Regions from separate parts of the Streptomyces sp. NPDC056480 genome, predicted to be linked through region 2. Evidence: riboswitches for the same ligand, from Rfam matches in the RefSeq annotation. Region 2 holds a riboswitch; each other region holds the start of a gene.
What was found. A riboswitch is a leader RNA that binds a small molecule or an ion and turns the genes downstream of it on or off. The one in region 2 is predicted to bind thiamine pyrophosphate.
Positions count from the first base shown of each region.

Region 1 (2,193 bases), on a different contig from region 2:
GAGCACCGCCAGCGGGACCTTCCGGTTCACATCGGTGACGGAGTACTGCAGATCGCGCGGGGCGTCGGGGGCGTACGCCACCACCACTCCCTGACCCTCGTGCAGTTGGCGCGGCGCGTCCGGCTGCACGATCTCGGTGAACGTACGCCCCTTCTCCGGACCGCTGGTGACCTCGATCGTCGCCTTCGCGCACTCCCCCTGCTGCGCGTTGACCGCCTCGCGTCCCGACGGGGTCGAGGTGTCACCGGTCGGCGGGACCTGCCCCGCGTTCACGGAGGCGCAGTCCACCTGCTGGACGGCGACGACCTTGCCCTGCTCGGTCTGCCGGTCGAAGCCGACGCCGGTGCGCTCGTGCGCCGGGGTGCCACCGGGCCACAGGACCACGAGCCCGACCACGACCGCCGTGGCGAAGGGGATCAGGATCGCGGCGATGACCCTGCGCAGATGCCGGGACACCGGGGTGGCGGGCCCATGGCTGTGGCTGTGCCCGTGCGAACCGTGCGATCCATGCGATCCGTGCGCCGGACCGTGCCCGTGCGATCCATGTGATCCCTGGGATCCATGCGATCCCTCGGGTCCGTGCGATCCCTGGGATCCGTGCGCGGAACCATGCCCGTGGGGGCTGCGATCCTGGTCGTGGCCGTGCGGCTCGGGAGTCTGTTGGGGGGAAGTCACCGACCGATCATCGCAAGAACGGCGGGGGCCCACTGTTCAGCACGCCAGGGATGACGCTAGCGTGGTGACACCTTTGCACACGCGGGAGCTCGGAGCACCGGGCTGAGAGGGCGCTGATCACCGTACGCGCGTACTGAATGTACGTACGGGAGGAGGCTGCGCCGACCGCCGAACCTGTTACCGGGTAATGCCGGCGTAGGGAGATCGGTCTCATGACCATTCAGGATGCACGCACGCCTGCCTCCGAGCAGGACGACACCTCTGCCGACGGCGCTCGTACGCCGGGCTGGCACAAGGGGTACGTCCAGGGCTCGCGCCCCGACCTCAGGGTGCCGGTCCGTCAGGTGCACCTCACCAACGGCAAGGACGTCACGCTGTACGACACGTCCGGCCCGTACACCGACCCCACCGTCGACACCGACGTACGGCGGGGCCTTCCGCCGCTGCGCGAGAACTGGATCATCGCGCGCGGCGACACCGAGGAGTACGCGGGCCGCCCGGCCCGCCCCGAGGACGACGGCATCAAGCACACCTCGCCGCGCGGCGGGGGACTGAAGAACCTCGACGCGGTCTTCCCCGGCCGGCCCCGTGTGCCGCGCCGCGGCCGCGAGGGCCAGGCCGTGACCCAGCTCGCGTACGCCCGCCGGGGGGAGATCACCCCGGAGATGGAGTACGTGGCGATCCGGGAGAACGTCTCCCCCGAGGTCGTACGCGAGGAGATCGCCGCGGGGCGCGCGGTGCTGCCGGCGAACGTCAACCACCCGGAGATCGAGCCGATGATCATCGGCAAGCGGTTCCTGGTGAAGGTCAACGCCAACATCGGCAACTCCGCCGTCACCTCCTCCATCGAGGAGGAGGTGGAGAAGATGACCTGGGCGACCAAGTGGGGCGCCGACACGGTCATGGACCTGTCCACTGGCCGCAACATCCACACCACCCGCGAGTGGGTCCTGCGCAACTCCCCCGTGCCCATCGGCACCGTGCCGCTCTACCAGGCGCTGGAGAAGGTCGACGGCCGCGCCGAGGACCTGACCTGGGAGATCTACAAGGACACGGTCATCGAGCAGGCCGAGCAGGGCGTGGACTACATGACGGTGCACGCCGGCGTACTCCTGCCGTACGTGCCCCTCACCGCGCGCCGCAAGACCGGCATCGTCTCGCGCGGCGGCTCGATCATGGCCGCCTGGTGTCTCGCACACCACAAGGAGAACTTCCTCTACACGCACTTCGAGGAGCTCTGCGAGATCCTCGCGACGTACGACGTCACGTACTCGCTCGGCGACGGGCTGCGCCCCGGCTCGATCGCGGACGCCAACGACGCGGCGCAGTTCGCGGAGCTGCGCACGCTCGGCGAGCTGAACACGATCGCCAAGCGGCACAACGTGCAGACGATGATCGAGGGCCCCGGGCACGTCCCGATGCACAAGATCAAGGAGAACATCGACCTCCAGCAGGAGATCTGCGAGGAGGCGCCGTTCTACACGCTCGGCCCGCTGACCACGGACGTCGCGCCCGCGT
Region 1 is NZ_JBHTSA010000001.1:168,649-170,841, forward strand. It holds gene ACFQ79_RS00795 (YibE/F family protein) at 1-708, opposite strand, end outside; TPP riboswitch at 747-894, shown strand; gene thiC (phosphomethylpyrimidine synthase ThiC) at 888-2,193, shown strand, end outside.
Region 1: it holds a riboswitch for thiamine pyrophosphate, as region 2 does, so the genes downstream of both, thiC (phosphomethylpyrimidine synthase ThiC) here and thiO (glycine oxidase ThiO) in region 2, are expected to answer to the same signal.

Region 2 (2,193 bases):
GGGTCGTACGGCCCGGGTTCGGCCCCCGTACCGGCACCGGTGATCGTCGCGGCGACCGTGCGGGGGCCCTGGAGCGCGTTGTCCCAGTGGTGGACGAGGAGACGCCGCCCGTAGCGGGCGGAGGGGAAGGAGGCGCAGTCCCCGACGGCGTACACATCGGGCAGGCTGGTGCGCAGCCGCTCGTCGGCGGTGACGGCGCCGCTCGGGTCGAGGGCGATCCCGGAGCCGGTGAGCCATCCGGTGGCGGGGACCGCGCCGATGCCGACGACGACGGCGTCGGCGGGCAGCTCGCGGCCGTCGGCGAGGACGACCCTGCCCGGCGTACCGGGCTCGACGGTGCGGACGCGCGCGTGGGTGAGGAGTTCGGCGCCGTTCTCGCCGTACCACTCGGCCATGGGGGCGGTGACCTCGGCGGGCAGGGCCCCGGCGAGGGGGCGGTCGGCGGCCTCGACGACGGTGACGGCGCAGCCGGCCTCGCGGGCCGCAGTGGCGAACTCCGCGCCGATCCAGCCGGCGCCGACGACCACGACGCTGTGCCGGCGCTCCAGGACGGGCCCGAGGCGGACGGCGTCGTCGAGGGTCCGCAGCAGATGGACCCCGGGGACGCCTTCGGTGCCGGGCAGGGTGACCGGCTGGGCGCCGGTGGCGACGACCAGGACGTCGTACGCGACGGGCCCGGCCTCGGTGTCGATCTCGTGGTCGTCGGCGCGCAGCCCGGTGACGTCGAGACCAAGGCGGAGTTCGATGCCGAGCTCCTCGAAGTCGATGTCGAAGGCGGAGCCCTCGGCCTTGCCGAGGAGGACGGCCTTGGAGAGCGGGGGCCGGTCGTAGGGCTGGTGGGGCTCGGCCCCGATGAGGGTCACGGTGCCGGTGAAACCCTGTTCGCGCAGGGCGACGGCGGTCTGGACGCCCGCCATGCCGGCGCCGACGATCACGACGTGCTGCTGTGCCTGCTTCTGCTCGCTCACCCGACCACCTTACGCATCTGACGAACCGTCAGGAAGGGAGGGGTCTGCGGCCCCCCGGAGGCGGAAGCTAGTGTGGCGGGCGTAAAGCACTCGCGGGAGCCCGGACGCACCGGGCTGAGAGGGAGGCTGGAACGGCCTCCGACCGTACGAACCTGATCCGGGTCATGCCGGCGAAGGGAGGGGCTGGACGCCCATGCGTTCTTCCGAAGTCCATGTGTCCGAGGGCCGGGTGTCCGGGGCGGACGCACCGGACACCACCGCATCCGCGGCGGACGTGCCGGGCACCGCTGTGCCCGCCTCGGACGCACCGGATGCCACCGCGCCCGACGCGGACGTACCGGATGCCACCACGCCCGACGCGGACGCACCGGATGCCACCGCGCCCGACGCGGACGTACCGGATGCCACCACGCCCGACACGGACGCACCGGATGCCACCACGCCCGACGCGGGTCGGTCCGCCGCGGCGTCCGACGGCCGCGGGGCCGCTGCCCGCGGCGCCGACGTCCTCGTCGTCGGAGGCGGCATCATCGGCCTGGTCACGGCCTGGCGGGCCGCGCGACGCGGCCTGCGCACCGCCGTGGTCGACCCGGCCCCGGGCGGCGGCGCCGCCCACGTCGCGGCCGGGATGCTCGCCGCCGTCACCGAACTCCACTACGGCGAGGAGACCCTCCTCGGGCTCAACCTCGCCTCCGCCGCGCGCTATCCCGCGTTCGTCGCCGAGCTCCAGGAGATCACCGGCCACGACGTCGGCTACCGCGCCTGCGGCACCCTCGCCGTCGCCCTCGACGCCGACGACCGGGCCCACCTGCGCGAACTGCACGCCCTGCAGACCCGCTGCGGACTCACCTCGGAGTGGCTCAGCGGCCGCGAGTGCCGCCGCCTCGAACCGATGCTGGCCCCGGGAGTGCGCGGCGGGCTCCGGGTGGACGGCGACCACCAGGTCGATCCGCGCCGGCTCGCCGCCGCGCTCCTCCTCGCCTGCGAACGCGCCGGGGTGGCCTTCCACCGCGAGCTCGCGCAGAGCCTGACGGCGGTACGGGACCGGGCGCGCGGTGTCGTGCTCGCCGGCGGCGGGGAACTGACGGCCGACCAGGTCGTCCTCGCCGCGGGCAGTCTGAGCGGCCGCCTCGCGGGGGTGCCGGACGAGGTGCTTCCGCCGGTGCGCCCGGTGAAGGGCCAGGTGCTGCGGCTGCGCGTACCGGCCCCGTACGCCCCCTTCCTC
Region 2 is NZ_JBHTSA010000044.1:55,636-57,828, forward strand. It holds gene ACFQ79_RS20635 (NAD(P)/FAD-dependent oxidoreductase) at 1-968, opposite strand, end outside; TPP riboswitch at 1,051-1,164, shown strand; gene thiO (glycine oxidase ThiO) at 1,162-2,193, shown strand, end outside.

Region 3 (2,193 bases), on a different contig from region 2:
GCATGTCCTCCTGGAACCTCTTCGAGATCAGGAAGTCGATCAGCGCCTTGCCGCCCTCGGGGTTCTTCGCGCCGTTCAGCAGGCCCGCGAACTCGGTCTGCCGGAAGCAGGTGCCGGTGGAGACCCCGGTGGGGGCCGTCTTCGGCTGCGGCTCGCCGTAGAGCACCTCGACCGGCGGGCTGGAGGCGTACGACACGACGAGCGGCCGGTCGCCCTTGGCCTGCTTGCCGCCTGCCGAGCCGGAGAACTCCTGGTTGTAGGCGAGCTCCCAGCTGTCGACGGTCTTCACGCCGTTGGCCTTGAGCTTCTTCCAGTAGTCCTGCCAGCCCTCGTCCCCGTACTTCGCGGCCGTACCGAGGAGGAAGCCGAGGCCCGGGGAGGACCGCTCGGGGTTCTCGACGACGAGCAGGTCCCGGTACGCCGGCTTCGCCAGGTCGTCGAAGGTCACCGGAGGGGCCAGCTTCTTGTCGGCGAAGTACTTCTTGTCGTAGTTGACGCAGATGTCGCCGGAGTCGATCGGCGTCACCCGCCGCTGCTCCTTGTCGAGCTGGTACTCGGCCGGGACGCGGTCCAGGCCCTTCGCCGCGTACGGCACGAAGATGCCGTTGTCGAGGGCGCGGGACAGCAGGGTGTTGTCGACGCCGAAGAAGACGTCGCCCTGCGGGGAGCCCTTGGTCAGGATCTCCTTGTTGACGGCCTCGCCCGCGTCGCCGCTCTTCAGCACCTTGACGGTGAAGCCCGTCTGCTTCGTGAACTCGGCCAGCACCTCCTTGGAGGCGTTGAACGAGTCGTGGCTCACGAGGGTCACGGTCTTCGGCGCGGGCGCGCCGGACTTGCCGGCCGCCTCGCGGACGTCGTCCGTGCCGCAGGCGGCGAGGGTGGTGACGCCCAGCGCCGCGACGAGCGCGGCGGCGGCGGCCTTCTTGATGCTCACCGGATTGGTGCTCACTGAGATTCCTCCTGGGTATGTCCAGGAAGAGACGCGGCCCTGCCCACGACCGGCGGACCGGACGCGGGCAGGGCGCAACAGCTTGAGTTAACGACCGAACTTCCTACCCAGAATGACCTGGGCAAGGTTCAGAGGGTCTGCGGTCCTACGGTGACCGCACTCTCAGCGCTGTGGCGCTCCCCTGTCGGAATATGGAGATGTGTTCGACCTCAGAGTACAAGGTCAGCGCTCGGCGGCCGCCAGCTGTCCACAGGCACCGTCGATCTCCTGGCCGCGGGTGTCCCGCACGGTCACCGGGACGCCGTGGCGGGCGATGGCCTCGACGAAGGCCTTCTCGTCCTCCGGGCGCGACGCCGTCCACTTCGAACCCGGTGTCGGGTTCAGCGGGATCAGGTTGACGTGCACCCGACGTCCCTTGAGCAGCCGGCCCAGCAGGTCGCCGCGCCAGGCCTGGTCGTTGATGTCGCGGATGAGCGCGTACTCGATGGAGATCCGGCGGCCGGACTTCTCCGCGTACTCCCAGGCCGCGTCCAGGACCTCCCGCACCTTCCAGCGCGTGTTGACCGGCACCAGGGTGTCCCGGAGCTCGTCGTCCGGGGCGTGCAGCGAGACCGCGAGCCGGCACTTGAAGCCCTCGTCGGCGAACCGCAGCATCGCGGGCACGAGCCCGACGGTGGAGACGGTGATTCCGCGCTGCGAGAGCCCGAGACCGTCCGGCTCGGGGTCGGTGAGGCGCCGGATGGCACCGACGACCCGCTTGTAGTTCGCGAGGGGCTCGCCCATGCCCATGAACACGATGTTGGAGAGCCGCGCCGGTCCCCCGGGCACCTCCCCGTCCCGCAGGGACCGCATGCCGTCCACGATCTGGTGCACGATCTCGGCGGTCGACAGGTTCCGGTCGAGCCCGGCCTGCCCCGTCGCACAGAACGGGCAGTTCATCCCGCAGCCGGCCTGCGAGGAGATGCACATGGTCACCCGGTCCGGGTAGCGCATGAGCACCGACTCGACGAGCGTGCCGTCGTGCAGCCGCCACAGGGTCTTGCGGGTGGTGTCGTCGTCGCACGAGATGTGCCGCACCACGGACATCAGATCGGGCAGCAGCTCTCCGGCCAGCTTCTCCCGCGAGGCGGCCGGGATGTCCGTCCACTCGGCGGGATCGTGCGCGTACCGCGCGAAGTAGTGGGTGGACAGCTGCTTGGCGCGGAAGGGCTTCTCGCCGATCGCGGCGACGGCCTCCTTCCGCT
Region 3 is NZ_JBHTSA010000060.1:22,490-24,682, forward strand. It holds gene ACFQ79_RS24490 (thiamine ABC transporter substrate binding subunit) at 1-934, opposite strand, end outside; TPP riboswitch at 1,032-1,142, opposite strand; gene rlmN (23S rRNA (adenine(2503)-C(2))-methyltransferase RlmN) at 1,172-2,193, opposite strand, start outside.
Region 3: it holds a riboswitch for thiamine pyrophosphate, as region 2 does, so the genes downstream of both, ACFQ79_RS24490 (thiamine ABC transporter substrate binding subunit) here and thiO (glycine oxidase ThiO) in region 2, are expected to answer to the same signal.